DNA from 3 places in the Affinirhizobium helianthi genome. Region 1 is predicted to be linked to each of the others. Evidence: predicted binding sites of a transcription regulator. Region 1 holds the regulator's gene; each other region holds the start of a gene.
The links. Region 1 encodes LexA, which represses DNA repair genes until DNA is damaged. Its sites were predicted from a motif close to TGTTCNNNNTGTGTTCNG; they were not measured.

Region 1 (10,799 bases):
TCGTGGGACAACCGACCCGGTGCTGACACGCCCGCCGACGCGGGCCACGCTGACGGTGAGGGGCAAGAGAGAGCCTTTCCACATGGGAGATGTTCTGCAGGGCAAGGCGCGCCTCTCACCGCCATCAGGACCACCATTGGCCGGGCTAGGTGATTTTGCTTTTGCCTCCTATTTCGATGGGATTGGCGCGACCGGCTTCTTCTTCGGCACGCCGCAGAAAATCGGTATCGCTGAGGAAGCGGGCCTTCAGTACGGTTGGCTCAACTCCCTTTATGACTTGCGAAGCTATGTCGGTGACCGCATCCGCACATTGGTGGAGGGGGACAAGGGCGCATTCGCGGCAGCCATCATCACCGATGAAAGAAGGGCAATCTCCGGCCCTGTTCTCGATGCCCTTCGAGAAGCAGGGCTCGCCCACATCGTGGCGATATCGGGATTGAACATGGCTCTTGCTGCCGGGATTTTCTTCGTCGGTGCCCGCGCGCTGCTGGTTTTGATTCCGGGGATTTCCCAGCGCATTTCCGTCAAGAAGGCGGCGGCCTTCGGTGCGCTTCTGATGGTGACAGCCTACTACCTGATTTCCGGTTTCGGGGTGTCTGCGGAACGCGCCTATATCATGATGGTGGTCATGCTGATGGCGGTTCTCGTCGACCGACCTTCGATCAGTCTCCACAACATCGCGCTCGCAGCCATCATTATTCTCGTGCTGCATCCTTCCAGCGTCATGGGCGCAAGTTTCCAGATGTCCTTTGGAGCGACTGCCGCCTTGGTGGCAGGCTACAATCTCTGGTCAAAACGCAAGCAGAATGAAGACGGTTTTCAGATTAAAGGCCCTCAGGCTGCAGTTGTTACATCGGTTGCAGGCTTTGTAGGCGGCACGGTCATGACTTCCTTGATCGGCGGCTTGTCCACGGCGATTTTTTCCATAGCGCACTTCAATCAGCTGAGCGCCTATGGCCTCGTTGCCAATCTGGCAGCCATGCCTTTCATCTCTGTGATTGTCATGCCAGCGGGTCTGCTGGGGATGCTGGCAATGCCATTCGGCCTCGACGCTCTTTTCTTTGCTATCATGGGGTGGGGTCTGGACGTCGTTATCAGTGTCGCAACAGTGGTTGCCTCCTGGGACGGAGGCACGAGCATTGGACGGGCGCCACCTTACTTCCTTGCCATCACGTCCTTCGGTCTGATTCTCTTCATTAGCCTGAGGTCTCCGCTGCGGTGGCTGGGCGCGGTTCTTCTCACTGCTGGATTGATCTTGCTATTTTCTGGTGCGGGAAGAGCCCGCCCGGAGATGGTGGTAGCAGAAGACGGGGAAGCCATCCTCCTACGGCGCGGATCTGTAGCGTCGACCAATCAGGCGCGGTCGTCGGGCTTTCTTTTCGAACGATGGCGCAACGCCTTGCAGATAACCGATACGATACTGCCCGTAAGACGCAGCATTGATCTTGCGGGTGATGACGAGCCGTCCATCAACGCGCTCGCTGATGGTGACGAGGAAACGCCAGTGCTCTCAAACATCCGGAGTGACCGGAAGCGCTTGACGACGGCGCAGATCAAGTCCGTCGAAGCGGCCATGGCAACGGGGCTCAGTGAGATCAAACCAGATCAGTTTTTTTGCCTCACGCGTTTGATCTGCATGACAATAACGGCCGAAGGATCAAGAATCGCTGCAGTGAGCGATAACCGCTTGCTGAGCTTTGCCTGCGACCATGCGGATTTCGTTGTATCGAGCCGGACACGGTTCTCCAGTTGCCGATCAGGCGCGCGGCTGCTGACAGGCACAACACTTCGAACAACCGGCACAATGGAAATTGTGTTTGGTGGCCACTTTGAGCCCGGCAACTGGGCCTATCTACCATCGCTCAATTCAAGTGCCCGAGCATGGGAAATACACCGCACCTATGACTGGCGAGCCCGAAGCTTCGCGATAGACGCGCATGATGACCCCATCCAGCGATGGCTCAATGGTAACGGCGAATAAGACCGACCAGGCGGCCTTGAACCTTCACGCGTTCCGGCGGAAAAATCCGCGTTTCGTAAGCCGGATTGGCGGCCTCGAGAGCGATGGATGCTCCCTTGCGGCGAAAACGCTTGAGCGTTGCCTCTTCATCATCGACAAGAGCGACAACGATATCGCCCGGATTGGCTGTGCTGCCATTGCGGATGATCACCGTATCGCCGTCGAGAATTCCAGCTTCGATCATGGAATCGCCCTTCACCTCAAGCGCATAGTGCTCGCCCGGACCCAGCATTTCGAGAGGTACGCTAATGGCATGGGTGTTGTTCTGAATCGCTGAAATCGGCACACCTGCCGCGATGCGACCCATGACGGGGACGGAGACTGAAGTGCTTTCCTCAGCCGCTACCTTCACCGGCTGTGGTGCAGGGACAGGTTGCGGATTGGGCTTGCCCAACGAACCCTCGATAACGCTTGGCGAGAAGCCGCGCTTGGGTGCCGTACTGGTTCCAAAAGGTTCCGGAAGCTTGATGACTTCGAGTGCACGAGCACGATTTGGAAGGCGTCGGATAAAGCCACGTTCTTCCAGCGCCGTAATGAGGCGATGGATGCCTGATTTCGACGCAAGATCCAGAGCATCCTTCATCTCGTCGAAAGAAGGGGGAACCCCCGATTCCTTCATGCGCGCATGAATGAAGAGAAGTAGTTCCTGCTGTTTGCGTGTTAGCATAATCGGCACCCCGTCCGGAAACAAATCCAGAACGGACACTATATGTTCCAGTTGTGTTCCGCAAGGGGCTCGAAGCGCACTTGTACAAAACGAATAATCGGTTCTAAACCATTTTAACGCAGCGGATGGAGATCGTCGTGTCCAGCAGTCTAGATCATCTCGTTCTGCCAGTTGAAAGCCTTGGTAGATCGAGGGGCATGTTTAGCCGGCTTGGTTTTACGGTTGCGCCTGATGGGCACCACCCTTTCGGAACGTCGAACGCTTGCGTTTTCTTCTGCGACCAGACCTATCTGGAACCACTGGCGATTCGAGACATGGAACGCGCTGGTGAGGCAGCCGGGGCCGGGAATGTCTTTGCAAAGCGGCATTTGGAGGTGGCCATGGACGAGCGATGGCACGCGCCGTCTGCCTTCGTTCTCGCTTCATCCAATGCCGATGCAGATCATGCTCGGTTTGAGAGCCGTGGAATTTCGGCGGGACCAGTTCTGAATTTTTCGCGAGAGGCGCAAGGCGCCGATGGCAGCAAGAGAACCGCGAGCTTCCGGCTGGCCTTTGCGGATCTTGGCTCGAAGGAATTGCTCGGCTTCACGTGTCAGCGAATCAACGCGGCTCTGCCCGGCGGATCGCTCCTGAATCACGAAAACACGGCGCAGGGTATCGCTGAAGTCCTGTTAATTGCCTCTGATTTTGCCAAGGATGCTGACAGGCTGGCATTGGTCCTTGGAGATAAAGGCTGCCAGGGTGAGGCTGAATGGACGTTTCAGTTGCAAAACGGTGCTCTGCGTCTTTTGGCCTTCAGTCATGCCCTGACTGCTTTCGGCGCCTCCTCATCGCGCAGCCAGATGGTCGGGCTGGGCGTGACGATTGCCGTGAAGAGTTTGGCTGCGGCAGAAGCCTGCCTTATTGGCAACGAGATCCCTCATACAAAACTTGGCCGCATGCTTGTGGTTAGTGCGCAGCCAGGAGTTCATCCGATGCTAGCCTTTGTTGAGATTCCGTGACGGTCGAAAACTGCTCGCGCAACGGGAGGTCGGCGCCAGAATGGGTGTGTGGTGAAATCAGAGAGCAGGGACATTCATTGCACATGCAAGAGAGGCAATCCTTGTTTCTCGCTGAACGCCATAGACGGCTCTTGCGGCTTAACGATCTGCTTTTGCGCAGCGACAGCGCAACGCGCACGCTGAGTGCATGGTGCTCCGCTGAGCATACGTGCGAGGGTGAGCTGTCCTCTATTCGTATGGGCGATGATTGTATCTCCGCTGGGCCGGAGGTCAGGCATGCTCTTTGCATGGCGCAGGAAGGCGAGATTGTGCATCGCCGGGTGCTGCTGGTTTGGGGGCAAACACCTATAGCGGAGGCGGATAACTGGTATCTGCCTCATCTGCTCACCGCAGATATGAACACTTCGCTTCAAACCACAACAGTGCCGTTTGGACGGGTGGTGCAGTCGCTAGCGTTTCGCCGGCAGAGCTTATCCTGCGAAGTGCTGTGGCTATCGCCCCAGCAGTTTCTTCCGCAGCAGGTTCTGCGCCATACTGCGCTTCTGAGAAACAGAGAAGGTGCCGCCTTCAGCTTTGTAACGGAAACCTATTTGCCCGGCGTTCTCGAATTTTCCTCAGACCCGGACGGGCTTCACGAAACAGGTTGCGGTTCGACGTGACAGATGGCGAACCGGCTGTTATGGACGTGCGAGTTTTCGGCAGTGCGCTGCCCGGTGAGAGACGGAGGTTCCCATGACTGTTCGCGCCAATGCCATTGTTTCGGTGGGCGAAGGGGCCTCACAGGTTAACTTCGGCAACGACAAGCGGCTTTCCCTCATCTGTGGACCGTGCCAGATGGAGAGCCGCGAGCACGCCTTCATGATGGCAGGTGCTATCAAGGAGATCTGTGACAAGCTGGACATCGGTTTGGTCTACAAATCGTCATTCGATAAGGCCAACCGCACTTCTCTCTCCGGCAAGCGCGGCATCGGGCTGGAAAAGGCGCTCGAAGTCTTCGCCGACCTGAAGAAGGAGTTCGGCTTTCCCGTCCTGACCGATATCCATACGGAAGAACAGTGCGCAACTGTTGCGGAAGTGGTGGACGTTCTGCAGATACCCGCATTCTTGTGCCGCCAGACGGATCTTCTGGTTGCTGCGGCGAAGACCGGACGCGCAATCAATGTCAAGAAAGGGCAGTTTCTGGCACCCTGGGACATGAAGAACGTTCAGGCGAAGTTTACCGAAAGCGGCAATCCGAATGTCATGCTGTGTGAGCGCGGCGCCTCCTTTGGCTATAACACGCTCGTTTCGGATATGCGCTCCCTGCCGATCATGGCCGCACTTGGCTCTCCAGTCATTTTTGATGCCACACATTCGGTGCAGCAGCCCGGCGGGCAGGGCGGTTCAAGCGGCGGTCAGCGCGAGTTCGTTGAAACCCTGGCGCGTGCGGCTGTGGCGGTGGGCGTCGCTGGCGTTTTCATCGAAGCGCATGAGGATCCGGACAATGCTCCCTCCGACGGCCCCAATATGGTGAAGCTCGAAAACCTCCCCAGGCTCCTCGAAACGCTGCTCGCATTCGACGCGGTGGCCAAACGATCGAGCTGATTGAGGCCGGGCGGGAGCTGTCATGTTCCCGCCATTGTATTTTGCGTTTCTTCGAGTAAGACAATCCCATTCATTCCATCCCTCCACGTAACAGGATAGGCTCATGACAGCTATTACCGATATCATCGCGCGCGAGATTCTTGACAGCCGCGGAAACCCCACGGTTGAGGTGGACGTGCACCTTGAAGATGGCAGCATGGGTCGGGCGGCGGTTCCGTCGGGTGCCTCCACCGGCGCGCATGAGGCAGTAGAGCTGCGCGATGGCGGTAAACGGTATCACGGCAAGGGTGTCGAGAAGGCAGTTGAAGCCGTCAACGGCGAGATTTTTGATGCGCTCGGTGGCCACGATGCGGAAAACCAGATTCTCATCGACAACCTGATGCGTGAACTGGATGGCACCCCCAACAAGTCTCGCCTGGGCGCGAATGCCATCCTTGGCGTTTCTCTCGCCGTGGCAAAGGCTGCAGCAGAAGCATCTGGCCTGCCGCTTTTCCGTTATGTTGGCGGCCCTAACGCGCGCCTTCTGCCGGTCCCGATGATGAACATCATCAACGGTGGTGCGCACGCTGACAATCCGATCGACTTCCAGGAATTCATGATCATGCCGGTCGGTGCGGAGAACATCCGCGAGGCTGTTCGCATGGGTTCGGAAGTCTTCCACGTTCTGAAGAAGGAACTGGCAGCACAGGGCCACAACACCAATGTTGGTGACGAGGGTGGTTTCGCACCTGGTCTTGAAAGCGCTCCGGCTGCGCTCGATTTCATCATGAAATCCATCGAGAAGGCAGGCTACAAGCCGGGCGACGACATGCACATCGCTCTCGATTGTGCGTCCACCGAATTCTTCAAGGACGGCAAGTACGTGCTGGAAGGTGAGGGCCGCACGCTGGAGCCTGAAGCTATGGCTGAGTATCTTGCTGAACTGGCTGCAAAGTATCCGATCATTTCCATCGAAGACGGTATGGCCGAAGACGATTGGGATGGCTGGAAGGCGTTGACGGATAAGATCGGCTCCAAGGTGCAGCTGGTTGGCGATGATTTGTTCGTCACCAATTCCGCCCGCTTGCGAGATGGTATCAAGATGGGTGTGGCCAATTCGATCCTGGTCAAGGTCAATCAGATTGGCTCTCTGACTGAAACCCTGGATGCTGTCGAGACCGCACATAAGGCACGCTACACGGCCGTCATGTCGCACCGCTCCGGCGAGACGGAAGATTCCACGATTGCCGATCTGGCTGTTGCCACCAATTGCGGACAGATCAAGACCGGTTCCCTGGCGCGTTCTGACCGGCTCGCCAAGTACAACCAGTTGATTCGTATCGAAGAGATGCTTGGACCGCAGGCCGCTTTTGCGGGCCGTTCGATCCTTCGCGCCTGAAACGGACGCCACACTTGACCAATTGAGAGGGCGGCAACCCATGCGGGGTTGCCGCCCTTTTTCAATGCTCGACCTTCCAATCATGTGGCGCGGGTCAACCATTGATTAAACAAGTTCTGTCAGGTTTCGCATGTTGTGCGTAACAGGATTCTCGTATGTGGACGAAGCATCATAAAGAGCGGAAGCTGGGCCGATTTGTCCTTCCCGCGATAACCATCGCATTCGTTTCCTATTTCAGCTATCATTCCATTCATGGTGAATTAGGCCTGATCGCAACGGAGAAATTCGAGCGCACGCGGCTTGAGCGTGTGGCAACGCTGGAAAAGCTCGTGACAAAGCGTGAGGCTCTGGAACGCCAGGTTCGGCTTCTGAGTGATGGATCGCTGGAGCGGGACATGCTGGATGAAGTCGCGCGCTACCAGCTCAACGTCTCGCGTGATGACGAGATCACGATTTTCCGCAACTATTTCTGATTAACCGAAAACAAGTTAATATCAGTTTTATTCAGTGATATCATGGTGTTGGATATCATGTTAGCCATGCAAATATAGCATTGCTGGCGCGCTTAAACTTCCCTATGGTACGCTCAACCAATCAAGCACGCAGGGAGGTTATGAATGGCGCCGAAGCAATCCGCGTCCGCATCCGGTCGCAAGACGGCGGCGAAGCCTGCAAAGAAGGACTTCAACGGCGGTACTATTGTTGAGTTCACCAAAGAGCAGGAACTCAGCGCGTATCGTGAAATGCTCCTCATTCGCCGATTTGAAGAAAAAGCTGGCCAACTTTATGGCATGGGCTTCATCGGCGGATTCTGTCACTTGTACATCGGTCAGGAAGCTGTCGTCATCGGCATGCAGATGGCGATGAAGGAAGGTGATCAGACCATCACTGGCTATCGCGATCACGGTCATATGCTTGCAACGGGCATGACTGCACGGGGCGTTATGGCTGAGTTGACGGGACGTCGTGGCGGCTACTCCAAGGGTAAGGGTGGCTCCATGCACATGTTCTCCAAGGAAAAGCACTTCTACGGCGGTCACGGTATCGTCGGTGCACAGGTCTCACTGGGCACTGGTCTTGGCTTTGCCAACAAGTACCGTGGCAATGATAATGTGTCCGTCGCCTATTTCGGTGATGGCGCAGCCAACCAGGGTCAGGTCTATGAAAGCTTCAACATGGCCAACCTGTGGAAGCTGCCGGTTATCTACGTAATCGAGAACAACCGCTACGCCATGGGTACGTCTGTTGCCCGTGCCTCCGCGCAGACGGACTTCTCCCAGCGCGGCGCTTCCTTCGGTATTCCGGGCTTCCAGGTGGATGGCATGGATGTGCGCGCCGTGAAGGCTGCGGCTGATGAGGCGACCGAGCACTGCCGTTCCGGCAAGGGGCCGATCATCCTTGAAATGCTGACCTACCGTTATCGTGGTCACTCCATGTCCGACCCTGCGAAGTATCGTTCTAAAGATGAAGTGCAGAAGATGCGGTCCGAGCATGATCCGATCGAGCAGGTGCGTGCACGTCTCCTTGAAAAGGGCTGGGCAAGCGAAGAGGATCTGAAGGCAATCGACAAGGATGTTCGCGATATTGTCGCAGACAGCGCCGATTTTGCACAGAACGATCCGGAGCCGGATGTATCCGAGCTCTACACCGACATCCTGCTGTAATCGGGGAGGGAACCCATGCCAGTCAATATTCTTATGCCCGCCCTCTCTCCGACGATGGAAGAAGGCACTCTTTCCAAGTGGCTGAAGAAGGAAGGTGACAAGGTCACTTCCGGCGATGTCATTGCGGAAATCGAAACCGACAAGGCAACCATGGAAGTGGAAGCCGTTGACGAAGGCGTTATCGGCAAGCTTCTGGTTGAGGCCGGCACGGAAAACGTGAAGGTCAATACGCCAATCGCAGTCCTGTTGCAGGATGGTGAGAGCGCCGATGCCATCAGTTCTGCGCCGAAGGCTGATGCCGATACCCCGGCCGCCACAAGCGACGCTGCCGGTGGCAAGGCTCGCCAGTCCTCGGAAGAGCCGACCTCTGCAGCTGACACGAAGGTTCCGGCTGCGCCAAAGGTTGATGTGGCTTCCGACCCGGATATTCCGGCGGGCACGGAAATGGTGACGACGACTGTTCGTGAAGCCCTTCGCGATGCAATGGCCGAAGAAATGCGCCGTGATCCGGATGTGTTTGTCATGGGTGAAGAGGTTGCCGAATATCAGGGCGCCTACAAGATCACCCAGGGTCTTTTGCAGGAATTCGGTGCGCGCCGCGTGATCGACACGCCGATTACCGAACATGGTTTTGCAGGCGTTGGCGTTGGCGCGGCCATGGCCGGGCTGAAGCCGATCGTTGAGTTCATGACCTTCAACTTCGCCATGCAGGCGATTGACCAGATCATCAACTCCGCAGCCAAGACGCTGTATATGTCCGGTGGCCAGATGGGCGCTCCGATGGTGTTCCGTGGTCCGAACGGCGCGGCTGCCCGCGTTGCGGCACAGCACAGCCAGGATTATGCTGCCTGGTACAGCCACATTCCCGGCCTCAAGGTTGTCGTTCCGTACACGGCGGCAGATGCCAAGGGCCTGCTGAAGGCTGCGATCCGCGATCCGAACCCGGTGATCTTCCTTGAAAATGAAATCCTCTACGGCCAGTCTTTCGAAGTGCCTAAGCTGGATGATTTCGTGCTGCCAATCGGCAAGGCGCGCATTCACCGCAAGGGCAAGGATGTTACGCTGGTTTCCTGGGGCATCGGCATGACCTATGCGGTCAAGGCGGTGGCTGAACTGGAGCAGGCTGGCATTGATGTCGAGCTGATCGATCTTCGCACCATTCGTCCGATGGATCTGCCGGCAATCATCGAGTCGGTGAAGAAGACGGGTCGCCTGGTCACGGTGGAAGAAGGCTTCCCGCAGTCTTCCGTTGGTGACTTCATCGCCAACACGGTTCAGCGCGAAGCGTTTGATTATCTGGATGCGCCGGTCATCACCATCGCTGGCAAGGATGTTCCGATGCCTTATGCGGCGAACCTTGAAAAGCTGGCTTTGCCAAATGTTGGCGAAGTCGTGCAGGCTGTTAAGGCTGTTTGCTACAAATAAGCGGAGGGCAGGCTCATGCCGATCAATATCACCATGCCCGCTCTCTCTCCGACCATGGAAGAGGGCAACCTTGCCAAGTGGCTCGTGAAGGAAGGCGATAAGGTCAAGTCCGGCGACGTTATTGCCGAGATCGAGACCGACAAGGCGACCATGGAAGTGGAAGCCGTCGATGAAGGCGTTGTTGCCAAGATTGTCGTTCCTGCCGGTACGGAAGCGGTCAAGGTGAATGCCTTGATTGCTATCCTTGCGGAAGAAGGCGAAGATGTTTCTGCAGCGGCTTCGGCTGGCGTTTCCGGTTCTTCTGTCGCGAAGGCAGAAGCAGCCCCGGCACCTGCTAAGGCGGAGCCCGTTGCTGCAGCGGCGCCTGCACCTGCCGCAAAGACGGAATCGGCATCGGCTGCTGTTTCCGGCGAGCGGGTGTTTTCGTCGCCTCTGGCACGTCGCGTTGCCAAAGAGGCCGGCATCGATATCTCCAAGGTGGCTGGCTCCGGTCCGAAGGGCCGTGTTGTAAAGTCGGATGTCGAAAAGGCCGTTGCCGGTGGCTCAGCCAAGCCTGCAGCAGCAGCGTCCCAGCCTGCTTCGGCAGCGCCTGCGCTCGCCAAGGGCATGTCTGAAGACGCAGTGCTGAAGCTGTTCGAACAGGGCTCCTACGAGCTTGTTCCGCACGACGGCATGCGCAAGACGATTGCCAAGCGTCTTCAGGAATCCAAGCAGACCATTCCGCATTTCTACGTGTCTGTAGATTGCGAACTGGATGCGCTTCTGGCGTTGCGCTCTCAGCTGAACGCAGCCGCGCCTGAAAAGGACGGCAAGCCGGTTTACAAGCTGTCGGTCAACGACATGGTCATCAAGGCGCTCGCGCTTGCTCTGCGTGACGTTCCGGATGCCAACGTCTCCTGGACGGATAGCGCAATGGTCAAGCACAAGCATGCCGACGTGGGTGTCGCCGTGTCGATCCCCGGTGGACTGATCACCCCGATCATCCGCAAGGCCGAGACGAAGAGCCTGTCCGCAATCTCCAACGAGATGAAGGACTACGGCAAGCGCGCCAAGGAGCGTA
Region 2 (10,799 bases), 150 kb from region 1:
CGCTCCACTTATCGGTGACCTGGCCGCTGATGCCTGTTTCGACACCACGTACGCGACGGCCCGTGGAAACCTCGCCCAAGCCACCCGGAAGCCCGGTAACTTCGTTGTAGGAGTTATCCTTGTCCACTTGGAAGAAGGCACCCGTCAGACCCAGCTTTCCATTAAGAAGGTCGACCTTAACTCCCACTTCCCAAGTATCAGAAACTTCAGGTGCAAGCGGAGATGTTCTGGATGGCAGCTCTGTGGCGAGGCCCGTTAAGGCCGCAATATCGGTGGAAACCGGCTTATGTGTGCGCGAGAACGACGCATACATGGAGAGGTTGTCGGTTGGCTCCCAGATGACACCGAAGGATGGATTGAGATCTGTATTGCTCTGAGACGCTTGCAGGGCTGCCTGTTCAACCTCGGATTTGAAGTAATCCAGACGCAACCCGCCAAGAACAGAGAACTGGTCTGTGAGGTACAGACGGTCGCTGGCGAAAAGACCGACATTGGTCGCGTCCAGCGTGCGCTTGGCAGCATAATTGTAGACCGGGCTGAAATTGTAGTTGTAGCGCGGATTGAACAGCGATTCGCGGTTACGGTTCGCCCAATTCGGCCAGCTGCCCTCTACACGTTCATCGTTCTGGTGGCTCACATCCAGGCCGACGACAGCCTTGTTCTTAAAGCCGCCAAGTTCGAATTCCATCTGCGCCGAGCTGACATTCTGGATCGCCCAGCCATCCTGCTTGTAGGTCAAACCACCGCCCGCGCTGAGGGCGTAAGTTGCGGATGTCCTGCGGTTGAAGAAGTCAGTGGCGCAGGTCGATGTGGCGCTATCCGCGCAAGAACCGGTCACTGTGCCGCCGAAATCACGCCCATAGAACGTCAGGCGCGTATCGTTGGTGACCGTCAGCCAATCGTTCAACTCAGACCTGATAGCAGACCCCAGCATATGGTTATTGGTGACGTCCTGGTTTGTTGAGCGAACATAAGAGATCGACGGATCGAAGCCGAACTCCGCTGCCGGAAGATAGATTCCGTCCCGGCCGCGGACCATGGGCTGACCGTAATCCGGTACACCGTCGCCATGCAGGTAGCTATAGCTCAGATGCCACTCTGTCTCCGTGCCGAGGCCCATGCCGAAATCCACCGCGAAGCCGCGACGATCCGAGGTGACGTGGTCTCTATCCGCGACGTTCTGTTTGTGAAACAAGCCGTTAATACGAATAGCGGTGGTGTCGTTGATCTGATAGTTGGTATCGACCGTCGTGCGATATGTCGGACCGCTGCCAACACCCTGATCCACCTTGGTGAAGTTCTCGAGGCGAGCGCGCTTCGTGCTCTGGTTGATCAGACCGCCCGTGTTACCGGCGCCGAAATTATCACCCGCTGGCCCTTTGAAGACCTGGACATCCTCGGTGTTGAACGTATCGCGCGAATAGACGCCGAAGTCGCGCAGTCCATCGACATACACATCGCTACGCGCCTGAAAGCCACGAATGCGGAACTGGCTACCATTCTGGCCACCATTGCCTTCGCCGGTGGAAAGGGTAATGCCAGGAACGTTGCGAAGAGCCTGCTCCAGCGTGGTTGCGCGCTGCTGCTCGATGACCTCTGCCGGAACGACGTTGACGGTCTTCGGCGTTTCCTTGATCGAAGCGTTCAACCGCGCAATGCCCGTTGTGCGCTGATTCGTATTTGCCGACCGAGCACCCTCGCCGGTCACCGCCACGCGATTGAGAACCACTTCATCGCCTGCTGCTGCGCCGGCGGGCTTTGCTGCCGCTGGTTGGCTCTGCGCCTCGGCCACTGCCGGAATGGCTGAGATGGAAACGGCAAGCCCAGCCGTAGCCGCTGCCCCGGACATGAGCGGGCGAAGCGAACCTATACGTAACTCTTGTTGCATTAAACTCTCCTGAGACCGTTGGACAAGCTTCAGCCCGCGCTAGCAACACGCGCCCCTAGAGGTCGGCTTCCCCAGCCCGCCTAAAACCTGCCTCATTCGCTCAACTATTAAGATCAAAAAGTGGAGTCAATAGATCTTGATTATCGTAAACAAGAAATATGACTCCTAAACTCATGTATGAGCCGCACTTAAAATATGTCTGACGGGAAACATAAAAGCCGCACCAGCAAATTGCTGATGCGGCTCGTAAAATCCTGAAGAAGTTGGGCAACAGCTTTACTCGGCTGTATCCTCTCCGCCTGAGGGCGGAACGCTGTCACCCAGATCGCCGGTTTCGGAGACAATCTCGTCAGGCAAGGAACCGTTTTCTTCACCCTCGCCTTCCGGCTCACTGATACGCTCTACCGAAACAACCTTCTCATCCTTTGCGGTAGAGAAGATGGTGACGCCCTTGGTCGCACGGCTGGCAATACGAATGCCGTCCACAGGAACACGGATGAGCTGGCCACCATTCGAGACAAGCATCAACTGATCCTTATCCTCAACGGGGAAAGCGGCAACCAACTCGCCGATTTCGTTGGTCTTCGAAGTATCCGTTGCGCGGATACCCTTTCCACCGCGACCCGACGTACGGAAGTCGTAGGAAGAAGAACGCTTGCCAAAGCCACGCTCGGAGATAGTCAGAACGAACTGCTCGTGAGCCTTGAGGTATTCATACCGCTCATCGCTCAGCTGCCCTTCTTCGGTCACTTCCTCGCCAACGAGCGCAATATCCTCTTCATCGACACCCGCCGCACGGCGTTCGGCGGCAGAACGCTTGAGATAGGCTGCGCGCTCCCAGGGCTCGGCATCCACATGACCGACGATGGTCATCGAGATCAGGCGATCACCTTCGGCAAGCGAGATACCCCGCACCCCGATGGAGTTGCGGCCGGCGAAGACACGCACGTCATCAACGGGGAAGCGGATGCACTGGCCAAGCGCAGTCGTCAGCAGCACGTCATCGCCCGGCAGGTTGAGGTCCACATTCGGCGGCGAGCAGGTCTCTACAGAGAGAATTTCATCTCCCTCTTCTTCCAGCTTCATTGCAATCTTGCCGTTCCGGTTCACCTGAATGAAATCGGAAAGCTTGTTGCGCCGAACCGTACCGCGAGTCGTGGAGAACATCACATCGAGGTTCTCCCAGCTCTTCTCGTCCTCTGGCAGTGGCATGATGGTGGTAATGCGTTCGCCGGGTTCCAGCGGCAGCATGTTGATCAGTGCCTTGCCACGCGACTGAGGCGTGCCAACCGGCAGGCGCCAGACCTTCTCCTTGTACACAATGCCGCGTGACGAGAAGAACAGAACCGGCGTGTGCGTGTTCGCGACGAACAGGCGCGTGACGAAATCCTCATCGCGCGTTGCCATGCCAGAGCGGCCCTTGCCACCGCGACGCTGCGCACGATAGGTCGTGAGCGGAACGCGCTTGATGTAGCCAAGATGCGAAACGGTGACGACCATATCTTCACGGGCGATGAGATCCTCATCGTCCATGTCCGGTCCGCCGTCCATGATTTCCGTCCGGCGCGGAGTGCCGAATTCGTCCCGCACAGCCGTCAGTTCATCCTTGACGATCTGCTGAATGCGCAGCCGCGACGAGAGAATATCCAGATAATCGCTGATTTCAGCGCCGATCTTGTTCAACTCGTCGGCAATCTCATCACGACCAAGAGCCGTCAGGCGGGCCAGACGAAGCTCAAGGATCGCCCTCGCCTGCTCTTCGGAGAGATTGTAGGTGCCATCGTCATTGATGCGGTGACGAGGATCGTCGATCAAGCGAATGAGCGAATCGACATCCTTGGCAGGCCAACGACGCTCCATCAACTGCTCGCGCGCCGTCTGAGGATCAGGCGCACGGCGGATCAGGCTGATGACTTCATCGATATTGGCAACCGAAATGGCCAGACCAACCAAGACATGCGCGCGCTCACGCGCCTTGCGCAGCAGATACTTTGTCCGGCGGCTAACGACTTCTTCGCGGAAGGTCACAAAGGCCTTCAGCATATCGATAAGTGTCAGCTGTTCCGGCTTGCCACCGTTCAGCGCCACCATGTTACAGCCAAAGGAGGTCTGCAAAGGCGTGTAACGATAAAGCTGGTTCAGGATGACATCCGCATTCGCATCGCGCTTAAGCTCGATCACGACGCGATAGCCCTGGCGGTCCGATTCGTCGCGAAGGTCCGAAATTCCTTCGATACGCTTGTCACGCACCAGTTCGGCAATCTTCTCGATCATCGCCGCCTTGTTCACCTGATAGGGAACTTCAGTGATGATGATCTGCTCGCGGTCCCCACGCATGGGCTCAACATGCGCACGACCGCGCATGATGACCGAGCCACGGCCGGTCTCATAGGCAGATTTGATCCCTGCACGACCGAGGATGAGCGCGCCCGTCGGGAAGTCCGGCCCCGGGATAATCTGCATCAGTTCCGGCAACTCAATCGAGGGATTATCGATGATTGCCACGCAGCCATCAATGACTTCACTCAGATTGTGCGGCGGAATGTTGGTTGCCATGCCGACGGCGATGCCGCCCGCACCATTGACCAGAAGGTTTGGAAACTTGGCTGGAACGACAACAGGCTCCGATAGAGTGCCGTCATAGTTGTCACGGAAATCGACTGTTTCCTTATCCAGGTCGTCGAGCAGTGAATGCGCCGCTTTCTGCAGGCGGCATTCGGTATAACGTTCAGCGGCTGGCGGATCGCCATCGATGGAACCGAAATTGCCCTGGCCGTCGATCAAGGGCAGGCGCAAGGACCAATCCTGCGCCATTCGGGCCAAGGCATCATAAATCGCCGCATTGCCGTGAGGGTGGTATTTACCCATCACGTCCCCGGTCACACGGGCGCATTTGACGTATTTCTTGTTCCAGTCGATGCCCAGTTCGGACATGCCATAGAGAATACGGCGGTGAACCGGCTTCAGGCCGTCACGAACATCAGGCAGCGCTCGGCTCACGATAACGCTCATTGCGTAATCGAGGTAGGAACGCTGCATCTCTTCCATGATGGAAATGGGTTCGATGCCAGGTGGCAGCTTTCCGCCGCCAGGAGTGCTCTGTTCAGTCAAATCGGATACGATCTCTGTTCGGAATCAGTCTGATGTTTATAGCCGATGCACCATCCAAACGCCAATTTCGAGGCAGGTTTTGAACAGTTCTTTGCGGCTGCGATATGGCCGGAAACATAGTGCTATACCAGCGGATAAAACAAGTGCCAGCCAGCACAGTCAAAGGCTCTATCAGCTACGAGAGACATTGACCACCTTTGCTTCTCAGCGGCCCCCTTTTACCTTAAAGCTTCACGCCGAGTCGTCATAACCGAACGAAAGAGTGGGGAAAATGGCCAGCACCGACAGCATTATGAGCGCATTCACCACCTTGCTGGTGACACTGGACCCACCGGGGCTTGCTCCGATCTTCCTCGGGCTGACCGCGGGAATGGACAGAATTCACCGCAGGCAGGTCGCCGTTCGCGGCACCTTGATCGCCTTCATGATTCTGGCGACCTTCGCGCTCTTCGGTGCCGGCATCCTTGCTATCCTCGGCATCTCCATGGGCGCGTTCCGCATTGCGGGTGGACTTCTTCTGTTCTGGATCGCATTCGAAATGATCTTTCAAAAGCGACAGGAGAGAAAAGAGGAAACCTCGAAAGTTGCAATCACGATCGACCATATTCAGCATATCGCGGTGTTTCCGCTTGCCTTGCCGCTGATTGCCGGGCCGGGCGCGATATCTGCCACCGTGCTTCTGGCTGGCTCATTTTCAGCGCCACTTGATCGAACATTGCTGATCGCAATGCTGGCTATTTGCATGGCAATCGTGTTGGCCGCCCTTATCGTGGCCGAGAAACTCGACCGTTTCCTCGGCATGACCGGGCGAGCACTGCTCACCCGCCTGCTCGGCGTTCTTCTGGCTGCGCTTTCGGTACAATTCGTGGTCGACGGGATCAAATCGGCCTTCAATACCTGACCGGCCCAGATGCCAAAAGCAAAAGCGGCCGAGTGATCCTCGACCGCTTCAAACTTCAATCAGAACAGGCTCCAATCAGAACGGGATGTCGTCATCGAGATCCCGGGCAAAACCACCGCTAGCGCCGCCGCCAGCGGAACCGCCCCGGCTGGACCCGGATGAGCCACGGTCGTAATCATCGCCGTAGCCGCCACCGAAATCACCACCGGACGAACTGCCACGACCACCGCCGTAGCCGCCACCGGCACCCGCTCCGCCGCCTTCACCGCGCCCATCCAGCATGGTCAGGGTGGAGTTGAAGCCTTGCAGAACAACCTCTGTGGAGTAACGGTCGTTACCGTTCTGGTCCTGCCATTTGCGCGTCTGCAGCTGACCTTCGATATAGAGCTTCGCGCCCTTCTTTACATATTGTTCGACGACCTTGCACAGGCCCTCGTTGAAGACGACAACCGAATGCCATTCGGTCTTTTCCCGGCGCTCGCCGCTATTGCGGTCACGCCAGCTTTCGGATGTTGCGATACGCAGGTTGGCGATCGGGCGGCCATCCTGGGTGCGGCGGATTTCGGGATCTGCGCCCACATTCCCGATCAAGATTACCTTGTTAACGCTACCTGCCATTTCATCACCCTGTCTGCCGCCAGCGGCATAGTCAAATTGAGTTTTGCGCACTCTACCCCATCGCCGACGTGGCGCGGTCAGGATAAGACCTTAATCCACAGTAAATGAGCGCGAAAATTGTTCTTTATTTGTTCTAATAATTCTCTATGATCCTGTCAACTCGGGCGCACGTAGAGGTGAATCTGGGGTGCAAACAACGCCACCGCAACCTCGACAGCCGCCATTCGATCACTAAATTGGGGATCTGATCCCCCACAGAGCCTAATCACGATGAGCGAACTCAAGACGATTTCCATTCGCGGCGCGCGCGAACATAACCTCAAGGGTATTGACCTCGACCTGCCCCGCAACAGCCTGATCGTGATGACCGGTCTGTCAGGCTCGGGCAAGTCGTCGCTCGCCTTCGATACGATCTACGCCGAAGGCCAGCGTCGCTATGTGGAAAGTCTTTCCGCCTATGCGCGCCAGTTTCTTGAAATGATGCAGAAGCCGGACGTGGACCAGATCGACGGACTGTCCCCGGCCATATCCATCGAACAGAAGACGACCTCGAAAAATCCGCGGTCGACGGTCGGAACCGTTACCGAAATCTACGATTACATGCGCCTTCTTTTCGCGCGTGTGGGCGTTCCCTATTCGCCAGCCACCGGACTGCCGATCGAAAGCCAGACGGTGAGCCAGATGGTTGATCGGGTTCTGGCGCTGGAAGAAGGAACACGCCTTTATATTCTTGCGCCACTCGTGCGCGGCCGCAAAGGCGAATACAAAAAGGAACTGGCAGACCTGATGAAAAAGGGCTTCCAGCGCGTCAAGGTGGACGGACAGTTCTACGAGATCGCCGACGCGCCCCCGCTCGACAAGAAATACAAGCACGACATCGATGTGGTTGTTGATCGCGTCGTCGTGCGTGGCGATATCGGCGCACGACTGGCTGACAGTCTTGAGACCTGTCTGAAGCTCGCCGATGGGCTGGCTGTTGCAGAATTCGCGGACAAGCCGCTGCCGCCGGAAGAAACTGCGGCTGGCGGTTCTGCGAACAAATCGCTCAACGAAACGCATGAGCGGGTTCTGTTTTCCGAAAAATTCGCCTGCCCCGTCTCCGGCTTCACGATCCCCGAGATCGAACCCCGCCTATTCTCCTTCAACAATCCCTTCGGCGCCTGCCCCACCTGTGACGGTCTGGGAGCGCAACAGAAGGTCGACGAAAATCTCATCGTGCCGGAGCCGGAGCGCACCTTGAAGGACGGCGCAATCGCGCCCTGGGCCAAATCCACCTCGCCCTATTACAACCAGACCCTGGAGGGCTTGGGCAAAGTCTTCGGGTTCAAGCTGACGGATCGCTGGTCGAAGCTCTCGGCAGCGGCACAACGGGCCATTCTGCAGGGTACGGACGAGAAGATCGAGTTCAACTACGCAGATGGCGCGCGGTCCTACAAGACAAGCAAAACTTTCGAAGGCATCGTCCCCAATCTGGAACGTCGCTGGAAGGAAACCGACAGCGCCTGGGCCCGCGAGGAAATCGAGCGCTACATGTCGGCGGCGCCCTGCCCCGCCTGCCAAGGCTTCCGCCTGAAGCCGGAAGCATTGGCGGTGAAGATCGACCATATGCATATCGGCCAGGTCACAGATATGTCGATCAAGAAGGCGCGTGACTGGTTCGACGTGCTGCCATCGAAACTCAATACCAAGCAAAACGAGATCGCGGTGCGGATCCTCAAGGAAATCCGCGAACGGTTGCGGTTCCTCAACGATGTGGGCCTCGACTATCTCAGCCTCTCGCGCAATTCAGGCACTCTCTCCGGTGGCGAAAGCCAGCGTATTCGTCTGGCATCGCAGATCGGTTCCGGCCTGACAGGCGTTCTCTATGTTCTGGACGAACCGTCAATCGGCCTGCATCAAAGAGACAATGCGCGGCTGCTCGATACCCTGAAACACCTTCGCGACATTGGAAACACGGTGCTGGTTGTCGAGCACGACGAAGATGCGATCCTCACCGCCGATTATGTGGTCGACATTGGTCCTGCTGCCGGTATTCACGGCGGCCAGGTGGTTGCGGAAGGAACACCGCAGGAGGTGATGGACAATCCCGATTCGCTAACCGGGAAATATCTGTCCGGCGAGCTTGGTGTTGCCGTTCCCGCTGAGCGTCGCAAGCCGAAGAAGGGCAAGGAAATCAAGGTTGTCGGCGCTCGAGGAAATAACCTCAAGAATGTGACGGCCTCTGTTCCGCTTGGTCTCTTTACGGCCGTGACCGGGGTGTCGGGCGGTGGCAAATCGACCTTCCTGATTGAAACATTGTACAAGGCTGCCGCGCGGCGCGTCATGGGTGCACGGGAAATCCCGGCCGAGCATGACCGGATCGACGGTTTCGAGTTCATCGACAAGGTGATCGACATCGACCAGTCGCCAATCGGGCGCACCCCCAGATCCAACCCCGCAACCTATACCGGGGCATTCACCCCCATTCGCGACTGGTTTGCAGGTCTGCCGGAAGCAAAGGCGCGTGGCTACCAGCCGGGTCGCTTCTCCTTCAATGTCAAAGGCGGCCGCTGCGAAGCATGCCAGGGTGACGGCGTCATCAAGATCGAGATGCACTTCCTGCCAGATGTCTACGTCACTTGCGATGTCTGCCACGGAAAGCGGTATAATCGCGAAACGCTCGACGTCATGTTCAAGGGCAAATCCATTGCTGACGTGTTGGACATGACGGTTGAGGAGGGCGTTGAGTTCTTCTCTGCCGTACCTGCCGTTCGTGACAAGCTGCAGGCTCTGTTTGATGTCGGCCTCGGCTATATCAAGGTCGGGCAGCAGGCAAATACGCTTTCGGGCGGTGAAGCGCAGCGCGTCAAACTGGCCAAGGAGTTGTCGAAACGCTCCACCGGGCGAACGCTGTACATTCTGGATGAACCGACCACTGGCCTGCACTTCCACGATGTGGCGAAACTGCTGGAGATGCTTCACGAGCTGGTCAATCAGGGCAATTCTGTTGTCGTCATCGAGCATAATCTCGAGGTGATCAAAACAGCCGACTGGATCATCGACATCGGGCCGGAAGGCGGGACCGGCGGCGGTGAGATCGTCGCATGCGGAACGCCGGAAGATGTTGTTCAGGAAAAGCGCAGCTACACCGGGCAGTTCCTGAAAGAACTTCTGGAGCGCAGGCCACACACAAAGAAGATGAAGGCCGAGGCGGCTGAATAGCCGTCGATGCTGACCGGAGGAAAAGGTATGGCGAGCGCAGGTGCAAGCGGTGCGATCAGGACAGGTATCGGTGGCTGGACCTTCGATCCATGGGACGAGAGTTTCTATCCGCCCAAGCTGCCGAAGAAACGGCAGCTGGAATTTGCCAGCCGCGAACTTACCGCCATCGAGGTGAACGGAACCTATTATTCCAGCCAGAAGCCTGCAACCTTTGCAAAGTGGGCGTCGGAAGTGCCTGAGAACTTCATCTTCTCGCTGAAGGCGAGCCGCTATTGCACAAACCGGAAAGTTCTGGCGGAAGCCGGTCCGTCTATCGAGAAGTTCCTGAATCAGGGAATTGCGGAACTGGGACCGCATCTCGGCCCGATCCTCTGGCAGTTCATGGGAACAAAGAAATTCGAGCCGGATGATTTCGAGGCATTCCTCTCTTTGCTCCCACAAACGCTCGACGGATTACCTCTGCGCCACGTCGTGGAGCCGAGGCATGAGAGCTTCTGCACGCCGGACTTCGTGGACATGATCGCACGACACGGCGTTGCTGCTGTCTGTGCGGATCATGCCGACTATCCGATGTTCGCAGATGTGACGGCGGATTTCGTCTATGCCCGCCTGCAAAGAGGCTCAGACGATGTTGCGACCTGCTATCCGAAGCCGAAAATCGACGAATGGGCAGAGCGCTTCAAACTCTATGCGGAAGGCGGCGTGCCCGATGACCTTTCCCTTCATGCGCCAGACAGGCGCGTTGAAAAGAAGCCCCGAGATGTTTTTGCCTACTTCATCACGGGCGGAAAAGTGAATGCACCCAATGGTGCGCGTGAACTTTTCAAAGCCTGCACCAACTAAGCAAATCCTCAAGTGCTGCCGGAATATGGCGGATAAGATCTTCCGCCGTCATCCCGACGCCTGCCTTGTTCCCTGCCTCCCCATGCAACCACACGGCAGCTGCTGCAGCCTCAAAAGCCGGGATGCCCTGCGCAAGATTTGCACCGGCAATACCTGCCAGCACATCGCCGGAGCCCGCCGTTGCCAACCATGCCGGAGCGTTTTCGTTGATCAGCAGGCGTCCATCCGGTGCGGCAA
Region 3 (10,799 bases), 380 kb from region 1:
GCGTTCAGGCGCTACCAGCGAACCCTTCTGTGCGACGTGCGTTCCAAGAACTTCCCGCAGCGCCTCATGAAGAAGATGGGTCGCGGAGTGGTTGGCGCGAAGTTTCGACCGGCGAGCATGATCAACTGTCAGAACAACAGCCTCGTCAGTTTTCAGAACACCTTCGAGCACAGTCGCGGCGTGGACAAAAAGCCCCTCGCCCTTCTTTGTCGTATCGGTGACCTGCAACTTGGCATTATCCGAGGAGATAATACCCGTGTCGCCCATCTGTCCGCCGGATTCGCCGTAGAACGGTGTCTGGCTGACAACGACAAGGACCGTATCTCCGGCCTTGGCATCGCCAACAACACCGCCATCACGAAGAATGGCCTGGACGACCCCTTCGGCTGACTCGGTGTCGTAACCAAGGAATTCGGTCGCACCGAACTTCTCCTTAAGCTCGAACCAGACGCTTTCCGTCGCCTTCTCGCCGGAGCCCGCCCAGTTGGCGCGCGCTTCTGCCTTCTGCCGCTGCATGGCATCATTGAAACCAGTCAGGTCAACGCCAATGCCGCGCGCGCGCAAGGCATCCTGCGTCAGATCGAGAGGGAAGCCATAGGTATCGTAAAGCTTGAAGGCCGTTTCACCATCCAGCGAATCGCCCTTGTCGAGCGTTTCAGTTGCCTCGGACAAAAGCGAAAGCCCCCGCGCAAGCGTGGCGCGGAATTTGGTCTCTTCCAGCTTCAAGGTTTCCGAAACAAGCGCCTCGGCGCGGGTCAACTCCGGATAGGCGCGCCCCATCTCACCGACGAGAGCGGGAAGCAACTTATACATCAAAGGCTCACGCGCGCCGAGCAACTGCATGTGGCGCATGGCGCGGCGCATGATGCGGCGAAGAACATAGCCACGCCCTTCATTTGAAGGCAGCACGCCATCGGCAATCAGGAAGGCCGATGAACGAAGATGGTCGGCGATGACGCGGAAGCTTGCAGCCTGCTCGCCTTCCGCCTTGGCACCCACAACATCTTCCGTTGCGGCAATCAATGCCTTGAACAGATCCGTTTCGAAAACACTGGACACGCCCTGCAAAATGCAAGCCATGCGTTCCAGGCCCATGCCTGTATCGATAGAGGGACGCGGCAGCGGCGTGCGCTCACCGGGTGCCGTCTGCTCGAATTGCATGAAAACGAGGTTCCAGAATTCGAGAAAACGATCACCGTCCTCCTCCGGCGAACCGGGGGGACCACCCCATACATGCTCGCCCTGATCGATGAATATTTCCGAACAGGGGCCGCAGGGACCGGTATCACCCATCTGCCAGAAGTTATCGGAGGTTGGAATGCGGATGATCTTGTTGTCAGAAAATCCGGCAATCTTCTTCCACAGGGTCGCAGCTTCCTCGTCATCGGCATAGACGGTAACAAGAAGGCGATCCTTCGGCAGGTCGAAGCCCTTGGTCACAAGGTTCCAGGCCAGTTCGATCGCACGTTCCTTGAAGTAATCTCCAAAGGAGAAGTTGCCCAGCATTTCGAAGAAGGTCAGGTGGCGCGCGGTGTAACCGACATTATCGAGGTCATTGTGCTTGCCGCCAGCGCGCACAACCTTCTGCGACGTGGATGCCGTCGAGTAGGGGCGCGTCTCAAGGCCTGTAAAAACGTTCTTGAACTGGACCATGCCCGCATTGGTGAACATCAAGGTCGGGTCGTTGCGCGGAACGAGCGGACTCGACGAGACAATCTCGTGACCGTTCTTTCGAAAATAGTCGAGGAAAGTCGACCGGATTTCATTCACGCCACTCATGCAAAACCCTTCTTCACCGCCCGAGCGGTCATCATCGTTCAAAAGCCCTTGGCTTTTATCTTTCTCCCCGACACCTGTCCAGCATCAAGCATCACAAGCAAACGGCCACACAAGTTGCCTTGCGTAGCCGCCACGTCATTATAAAATGCACGCACTGAAATTAAGAGGCCTCATTCAGCGTCGAAACCTCACTCGCCATTTTCAGGACGCCGCATCACCTGGTTCCTCGCATCATTCACCCTGAATCACGCGAAGAGAAGGCACAAGCTGTGTCAAGTGCCGCCTGGAGGCATTTGATTCAGGCGTCCGAATCGCCTGCATCGTCGCCGCTATCCGGTCCACCATTCTGGAGGAAGCGATCTGCAATCAAACCGGCGTTCTGGCGGAGCGCCATTTCGATTTCACGCGCCAGTTCCGGATTGTCCCTCAGATAGGTCTTGGCGTTTTCACGTCCCTGGCCCAGACGTTGACTATTATAGGAGAACCAGGCGCCGGATTTCTCGACAATCCCGGCCTTGACGCCCAGATCGATCAACTCGCCGGTTTTCGAGACGCCTTCACCATACATGATGTCGAACTCGACCTGCTTGAAGGGAGGCGCCATCTTGTTCTTGACGACTTTGACACGGGTCTGGTTACCCACCACTTCCTCGCGCTCCTTCACAGAGCCAATGCGGCGGATATCAAGACGCACCGATGCATAAAACTTAAGCGCATTGCCACCGGTCGTGGTTTCCGGTGAACCAAACATAACGCCAATCTTCATGCGGATCTGGTTGATGAAGATCACCATGCAGTTCGAGCGGGAAATCGATCCGGTCAGCTTACGCAACGCCTGGCTCATAAGGCGGGCCTGCAGGCCGGGCAGATTATCACCCATTTCGCCTTCGATTTCAGCACGCGGCGTCAGCGCCGCCACGGAGTCCACAACCAGAACATCGACAGCGCCAGAACGCACCAGCGTATCGGTAATTTCCAGGGCTTGTTCGCCCGTATCGGGCTGAGAGATCAGCAGATTCTGAAGATCAACGCCGAGCTTGCGCGCATAAACCGGATCGAGCGCATGTTCAGCATCCACAAAGGCGCACACGCCACCCTTCTTCTGCGCTTCAGCGATTGTCTGAAGTGCCAGCGTCGTCTTACCGGAACTTTCCGGACCATAGATTTCGACAATACGTCCTTTGGGCAGGCCGCCAATACCAAGCGCAATGTCCAGGCTGAGCGATCCGGTCGAAACCGTCTCGATCTCCACCACGCTTTCGTTGGCACCGAGCTTCATGATCGAGCCCTTGCCGAAGTTTCGTTCGATTTGCGAAAGCGCCGCTTCCAGAGCCTTGCTTTTATCCACTGATTTTTCCTCTACGAGCCGCAATGAGTTCTGAGCCATTTGAAACACCTTTAGGTTATTGCAGCCCCGCTCGCAACGAAGCAGCTGTTGATGACCAATGTACTCATTTTGTTCTAATTTTCAAGAGCAACTAAAATATTGATCCAAAAAGCATTTAGGGATTTTGTTCACTTAATGTTTTCAACGCCTTGCAAGCACCATGAACTGCATACAGCCAGCGTCTCAGATGATTGTGGCGCGAAAAATCGATTCGCGCCTCGCCCTGTTCAACGCACAACGCCGTGGCGCTCCATCAGGTCTATAGCCGTTCCCACACCATCCTCGGAGCGGATTACACGACCAAGATGACGCGCACTTGCCTGCATCTTTGAACCAGCTGCGGCGGAAAAAGCTTTCAGCAATCGCTCGAAACTGGCCTTCTTCCTGGGGAGCGCGGGCGGCGCAGCGCCGAGTCGGTTCAATCTCGACGCCCAGAAGGGCTGATCGCCAAAGACGGGCATCACAACGGAAGGTATTCCGGCGCGGGCAGCAGCATGCGTGGTCCCCGCCCCACCATGATGAACGGCCATTCCCACATGCTGGAAGAGCCAGTCATGGGGCGCGCGGTCAATAACCGCTAGCTGTGATGTTGTTGTGCCAACGACACCATCCAAACCGCCCCAGCCGGTCACGATTACAGCGCGCATTCCAGTATGCTCAAGGACTTTCTTAAACAGATCGGTCAGCTCCGCCGCGCCGGCGTGATACATGCTGCCAAAGCCGATATAGACAGGCTTTTCCCCATTCTGAAGGAATTCATCGAGATGGGCCGGTGGCTGCCAATTCTCGCTCTCTGTTAGGCCCCACTGACCGACAACCTGTATGGTGTCAGGCCAGCCAGGATACCTTGGGACAAGTGTGGGGCTGACCCCGACCAGCCGAAGATGTGAGGCATTAAGCGTTTTGTAGGGGCTTCTGCGACCAAAAGGAGCAAGACCGAGCTGCGGGCGGATGTGCTCATCATAGGCGGGCTGAATGACATAAGCCATGCTGCGTCGCACGAGCCAGCCAAGGCCGTAGTTCAGGCTGGGAGGCAGCCCATACATGGAAGGCGGCAGCGGAACCGGCGGTGGATTGCTTGAAGGGAAGCTCGGCACCAGTTGGGTTTCGATACAGGCAATTCCCAGCCGCTCGCCTAAGGCACAGCCAAGTTGACTGACCATTCCGTTGCCGATGATGAGGTCAGCGCCCCTGGCGGCAACCATTCCCTGCTCAGGCCAGTTTTTCGAAATTTCCTTGAGCTTCTGCCGGAAGGCGGTCAGCATCTCCCCAATCCTGAGGGCACGTCCCATGATCTTCTTGTCCGTGCTCATCCAGTCGCGGAAATCTCCATCCAGTTCCGCAAATTCCAGGCCATGGCGTTCGATGAGGTTTCGAAACATGGGATGCGTCGCGAGACGCACCTTGTGACCCCTCTGCTTTAAGCCCGCCCCCAGCGCAACGAGGGGGCGCACGTCGCCTTCCGTGCCAATCGTAAAAATGACAATTTGCATTGATCGCTCATTGAAAAACAAAAATCGAAGTTTTGAAAAAAAATTAAGCTGCTCAAGCTTTCACACCAGGTGAAGCACGGCAAAAAGGGACGCGCTCCCACAGATGAGGGGCAGCTTCTTGTCAGCTGGTCGTATAACCGACCAGCCTGCTGAAACAGTATGAGAAGCTACAAGCCTGAGGATAGCGCCTTGGGTGTCAGGCGTCCAGCATTTCGCGAACAGCGACGGCCAACTGCTTCAACGAGAACGGCTTGGGCAGGAAGCCGAACTTGGCATCAGCCGGAAGATTGCGAGCAAAGGCATCTTCCGCATAGCCGGAGACGAAAATGAACTTGAGGTCTGGATAGGATTTGCGCAACTCTCGCAGCAGGGTCGGCCCATCCATCTCAGGCATGACAACGTCCGAAACCACGATATCTACCTTGCCATCAAGCTCTTCCATGATTTCGAGAGCTTCGGTGCCAGAACCCGCTTCGTGAACGGTATAGCCTCTGGTTTCCAGCATTCGCTTGCCGCCACGCCGCACCGCTTCTTCATCCTCGACCAAGAGAACGACTGCTGAATTTCCGGTCAGGTCCAGGCTCTCCGATGCAGGCGCTGGCTGGGCTGCGGCCGCCGTTGTCTTTGCATCGGAGGCAGTCGAACTCTGCCCGTCTGCTGACGCGGGCGCCGCAGCGGGCTGCACTTCCTGTATGTGCCGAGGCAGGAAAACGCGGAAGGTCGTACCCTTGCCAACCTCGGACTCCGGATAGATGTAACCGCCTGACTGCTTGACGATGCCATAAACCATGGAAAGGCCGAGTCCGGTTCCCTTGCCCACTTCCTTCGTGGTGAAGAACGGCTCGAAGATCTTGTCCATAATTTCAGGTGAAATGCCGGTTCCGCTATCGGCAACCTCGACCAGTACAAAATCATCGGCAGGCAAACGTGCATTGGCAAAAGATGCCACTTCGTCTGCCGTCACATTGCGGGTGCGGATCTTGATCGAGCCGCCATTTGGCATGGCGTCACGGGCATTGACGCAAAGATTGATCAGAACCTGCTCGAATTGTGAAAGATCGGTACGCACCGGCCAAAGATCGCGCCCATATTCCACTTCCAGCTTTACATTGGTGCCAGAGATCAGACGATCCACCAGCATGCGCAGATCGCCCACCACGTCGGTGAGGTTCAGGACGGCAGGCCGCATGGTCTGCTTGCGCGAGAAGGCAAGCAACTGACGCACCAGAACTGCGGCGCGGTTGGCGTTGCGCTTGATTTCCATCAGGTCCGCAAAGCTCGCATCCGATGGGCGCGCCTGCAGCAGAAGGTGATCGGAGGAGAGAAGGATAGCGGTGAGCACATTGTTGAAGTCATGCGCGATACCGCCCGCCAGTGTGCCGACGGCATTCATCTTCTGCGTCTGCGCCATCTGGGTTTCGAGAGCTTTCTGCTCTGTCGTCTCCACCGCATAGACGATTGCTACTTCCTCTGGCGCCTCATCGCTCTCATCGATCACCGCGTTGACGTAAAAGCGCACATGGCGCCCCTCATCGCCCGGATGGCGGCAATCAATCGGAGCGATATCGCCCTGGCGGTCCTTGGCGGCAGCCAGTGCGCGCTCAAGATCCTGACGTGCAGTCTCGTGAACGATGACGTCCAAATTCACGCCGGTCTCGACATCGTCACGGGAAACCACACCCGCGAAGAGGCGAAGGAAGGGTGCGTTTATGCGAAGGATTTTCCCATCGCCTCCGATGGAGGCAATCGCCATCGGGGTATTGTTGAAGAATCGCGTGAAGCGCAGGGCAGAGGCAGACTGATCGGCCCCCTCGCCCACCGGACGGTCGAGAACAATGGTCCTGCTTTCGCCCGGCGCCCCGTCGCGCATGGACGACACGCTATGGACGATCCGAACGGGCAGGCTCTGCCCGTTGGAACGACGCAAATCGAGATCGAGCGTTTCCGTCCGCGTAAGCCCAGCACTGGGTTGAACGGACTGGATAAGCGCCATGCCCTCGCCGGCGACAATATCGGAAATGCTCATGGAGCCCGGCACGAACTTCGTCAGATCCAGGCCCAGCCATTCGGCCAAGGTGGCGTTCAGATAGAAGATCTCACCCTTGCGGCCCGCGGAGAAAAAGCCTGCCGGAGCATGATCCAGGTAGTCGATCGCATTCTGCAGCTCGCGGAAGAAGCGCTCCTGGTCCTCCCGCTCGGAGGTAATATCGGCGATCTGCCAGACATCGAGCGGCGCCTTCTGCGTTTGCGGCTGCAGAATCCGGGCCTTGAGGCGATACCAATGGGCACCTGAACCGTTGCCGGAATGACGCCCCAAGGGCTTCATCAGGCGAAATTCCTCATGCGCCTCACGGCCTTCGCGAAGAGCGGCGGTAAGGCGGTAAAGTGCCTCGGTGGCCTCCCGGTTCTTGGAGAGCAGTGCCTCAAGCGATTGCGCATTGCTGGCCTTGGTCGCGCCCGTCAGTCGACCATAGGAGGCATTTGCGTAAAGAATGCGGCCACGATCATCCGTGATGAGAATACCGTCCGGATGGCTGCCCAGATAGTTCGAGGCAAACTCGTCAGACCGCGATTGCGGCATGACCTCGACGAGGCCGATGATGGAAGAAACAATGAAAAAGATGCCGACCATGGCCAGAATGCCCAGGACGCCGAGCACCATTTCATTGTCCATAGCCTGCTTGAAGACGACGAAGGCGATGGAGACGCCGATCAGAACGAGTGCGAGCACCAGCAACCGCAAAACGGTGCCGCTCCGCTGGCCTCGGTCCACCAAGGGCGCATCATAGCTGCCAGACGGCTGCGGTTTCGTCATCACACCTCACAGATTCGGCCATACACCAAGCGAAAGCCATGGAATCGGTTCACATATCCTCCATAGCAAGTTGCACGTCCCCCAAAAAGCTTTGCGCCTAAAGAAACCCGTTGAGAACAGCGTCAAGACCATTGTCTCTGCACAGTTTCCGGCCATATCTCGCGTCAGGGTGACGCTTGTATGGCGCGTCTGGCCGTGTGATCTTCTCTGCCGCCATCCGTTGGCAGATAAAGTGCGCGGCCGCCTTGGCGAGCTTTCGCCCAAGAAAAGACGCATGACGATGTTGGTACGGCCTTGAATAGGTCATTGGGAGCTGAGCAAGATGGTCGAAGACTTCATGACTACCTATGGAAGCCGCCTCATCATCGCCGTTATCGGCGTTGGTATCGGCCTTTTGCTTCTGGTGGTGGCCCTGTATCTCATCCGTCGCCGTAATGGTCCCTCTCCCTTCCTCAAGGGTGGGAGAAACAGACAACCGCGACTTCAGGTTCTGGATGCCGCGGCCGTCGACGCGCGCAGGCGCATTGTTCTCATCCGGCGCGACAATGTCGAGCATCTGGTGATGATTGGCGGTCCAACGGATGTGGTCATCGAGAGCGGAATAGGCGCGCCGCGTGACGGAATAACCATGCCGCTCGATGAGCAGCAGCCGGAGCGACTTCCCATTCCCCCGGCAGAACCCCGGCTGTTGAGTCCGGAAAAACAGGCGCAACTGGCAGCGCCTTCTGTTGCTGCGGAGCCGGTTCTCAAGACAGCGCCTCGCCCGGTGGAACAGGTTTCCCCACGCGAACCCGCCGTGAACCAGAGCCTGCACCCCGCTTCGCAAAGCAAGCCCGCTCAGGCATTCGAGCATCTGCGCCCCGCGAAACCGGAACCTGCCGCAGCGGATCTTCCGCCTGTGAAGCCCACTCCAGAACCGGAAATAAGCCGCGCCGCGCCCATTCTGTCTCCAGCCACAGCCGCCCCACTTACGGCCTCCGCCGCGCCGGATATCGGCTCTGCATCCGATGCCCTCGACGCAGCACGCCGACGGGTTTTCCAACCGGCTCAGGATAGAAGTCCCCTTTCCCCGGCAGTTGCGGCTCAGGCACAGGCGCGCCGCGAACCCCCAGCCCCCGCTGCCACGGCTTCGGATCAGCCTGCAGATGCTGCGCGCACGAAATCCGTCGCCAGCGAGTTCGACCGAATTCTGGAAGAGGAAATGGCGAATAACCTCGCCGCACAGCGGGACGATATTGTGCCAGCTGCGCCGTCCATCCCGACACCGCGCCGCGAGTCCGCCGCACCGCGCGTAACCGGGGCAACACCGGAACCATCGCTGCAAACCGAGATCGCTCGCATTTTCGGTGAAATGTCCGTGACCAAGGATGACCGTCAGGCCTGACCGGGTAGAGGCAGGGCAATAAAAAAGGCACGCGGATCAAGCGTGCCTGGAAAGTTTTGAGATCGTTTGAGGTCGTGGGGATTATTCGTCCCGGTAGACCTTTTCACGCCGTTCGTGACGCTCTTGCGCCTCGATCGAAAGCGTAGCGATAGGCCTTGCATCCAGACGCTTCAGCCCGATCGGTTCGCCGGTTTCCTCACAATAACCGTAGGTACCGTCTTCGATGCGTTGCAGCGCGGCGTCAATTTTAGAAATCAGCTTTCTCTGACGGTCGCGAGCACGCAGCTCAATGGCTCTATCGGTTTCAGATGAGGCCCGGTCGGCGAGATCGGGATGATTGGCGCTTTCTTCTGCCAGATGGTCGAGCGTTTCGCGCGCTTCTCTCAGGATATCATTTTTCCAGGCTATGAGCTTTGCTCGGAAGTATGCCCGTTGATGGACATTCATGAACTCATCATCTTCCGAGAGGACGTAGCTGCTAAGATCGATCTTCTCACTCAACGCAATTCTCCTGGAGAACAGCTCTCACGGCGCGTCCTATACTCCAAGACGATATGGTGATTCAACCCTCAGGGCGGTTCTTAAGCAATTTTTAAATTTGTCGTATAATTCGGCTAAATGACTATTCTTTCATCGATTTCAGGTTATTTGAGACATCATCGCGTTCAACCCAGAAGAGCGAGCTGTGGATAGGTTCAAAACCCAGTGGTATTGACGCCGGACCAAGGCTGTTGCTAGCTGCCTACATTACATCCTTGTTGTGAAGGCTCGATGCAAAACTCTCAGCCACCTGCCGCCAATCGCCTTTGTCTCATGCGTCACGCCCATTCAGGCTGGCCACGCCCTGGTGAGCGGGACTTTGACCGAACTCTGGACGATAAGGGTTTCGCCGAGGCCGAACTGGTTTCCCAGCTCGCGGCAGACCGCAATTATGTGCCGGAGCTCATCCTGAGTTCGACGGCTGTACGGTGTCGCCAAACGACAGAAGCACTTCAACGGGCCTTTGGTGTCGAAACAGAAATCCGCTTTGTCGACGATCTCTACAACGCTCCCATGGAGAACTATCTTTCCCTGATGGGGGCGCAACAAAACGGCTCGATCCTGCTGGTCGGCCACAACCCGGCGATGGAGGCCCTTCTCGAAGCCTTGCTTGGCCCCGACAGAACATCGGCCGTTATTCCGACGGGGTATCCGACTGCCGGTCTTGCCGTGCTCGATAAGGGAGGCACCATCATGGGATTGGCCGGCAACTGGTTGCTGACGGACTTTCTCCAGCCCTGACGCAGGTTACTGATTCGTTCATCGGGTTCTTTTTCCAGTCCTGTCAGTCTCTATATGAGAGACAACGATGGACAGAAACGGATTGAACCTTGTCTCCTTCTCTGACGACCTTCAAAGACGACGCGCTGATTGCGCTCGACAGCCTGACTGACCGGGCTGGTAACCTGCTGAACCCAACAGTGAGGCTCGGCGTCACGGGGCTATCCAGGGCCGGCAAGACCGTTTTCATTTCATCCCTTGTGCATAATCTGCTGCACGGCGGGCGCCTGCCTCTTTTCGAAGCGGTCCGATCCGGGCGGGTTTCCAGTATCCGCCTCGAACCACAGCCAGACGATGCCATTCCGCGATTTCAATACGAGGATCATATTCAGGCCCTCGTCCGCGACCGCATCTGGCCGGATTCCACACGCGCCATTTCGGAGCTGCGCCTCACCATCGAGTATCAGAGTGCCAGCGGCTGGAACCGCTACTTTTCCGCTGGCAGGCTTTCGATTGACATCGTCGACTATCCCGGTGAATGGCTTCTCGATCTGCCACTTCTCACGCAGGATTATCGCGCCTTCAGCGAAAATACAGCCGCACTTGCAAGCCGCGGCGTGAGGCGTGAACTGGCACAGGAATGGCTTTCTCTCGCAGGCTCGATCGATGCTTCCGCCCCGG

Region 2: a site for LexA is predicted at 6,637-6,654, ahead of uvrA (excinuclease ABC subunit UvrA). Genes of this name have one in related genera too.
Region 3: a site for LexA is predicted at 3,226-3,243, ahead of recA (recombinase RecA). Genes of this name have one in related genera too.

The regions. Positions count from the first base shown of each region.
Region 1 covers NZ_JBHUEQ010000003.1:520,255-531,053, reverse strand. Annotated here, with positions in the region: gene ACFSE1_RS03105 (ComEC/Rec2 family competence protein) at 1-1,981, shown strand, start outside; gene lexA (transcriptional repressor LexA) at 1,962-2,687, opposite strand; gene ACFSE1_RS03095 (VOC family protein) at 2,825-3,688, shown strand; gene ACFSE1_RS03090 (hypothetical protein) at 3,976-4,347, shown strand; gene kdsA (3-deoxy-8-phosphooctulonate synthase) at 4,421-5,272, shown strand; gene eno (phosphopyruvate hydratase) at 5,376-6,650, shown strand; gene ACFSE1_RS03075 (FtsB family cell division protein) at 6,806-7,123, shown strand; gene pdhA (pyruvate dehydrogenase (acetyl-transferring) E1 component subunit alpha) at 7,268-8,314, shown strand; gene ACFSE1_RS03065 (pyruvate dehydrogenase complex E1 component subunit beta) at 8,330-9,739, shown strand; gene ACFSE1_RS03060 (pyruvate dehydrogenase complex dihydrolipoamide acetyltransferase) at 9,755-10,799, shown strand, end outside.
Region 2 covers NZ_JBHUEQ010000003.1:374,742-385,540, reverse strand. Annotated here, with positions in the region: gene ACFSE1_RS02360 (TonB-dependent receptor) at 1-1,888, opposite strand, end outside; gene gyrA (DNA gyrase subunit A) at 2,165-4,999, opposite strand; gene ACFSE1_RS02350 (MarC family protein) at 5,271-5,900, shown strand; gene ACFSE1_RS02345 (single-stranded DNA-binding protein) at 5,976-6,518, opposite strand; gene uvrA (excinuclease ABC subunit UvrA) at 6,789-9,719, shown strand; gene ACFSE1_RS02335 (DUF72 domain-containing protein) at 9,747-10,562, shown strand; gene ACFSE1_RS02330 (NAD(P)H-hydrate dehydratase) at 10,543-10,799, opposite strand, start outside.
Region 3 covers NZ_JBHUEQ010000003.1:144,949-155,747, reverse strand. Annotated here, with positions in the region: gene alaS (alanine--tRNA ligase) at 1-1,779, opposite strand, end outside; gene recA (recombinase RecA) at 2,078-3,166, opposite strand; gene ACFSE1_RS01315 (glycosyltransferase) at 3,394-4,659, opposite strand; gene cckA (cell cycle histidine kinase CckA) at 4,856-7,474, opposite strand; gene ACFSE1_RS01305 (flagellar biosynthetic protein FliO) at 7,812-8,858, shown strand; gene dksA (RNA polymerase-binding protein DksA) at 8,940-9,359, opposite strand; gene ACFSE1_RS01295 (SixA phosphatase family protein) at 9,630-10,139, shown strand; gene ACFSE1_RS01290 (YcjX family GTP-binding protein) at 10,229-10,799, shown strand, end outside.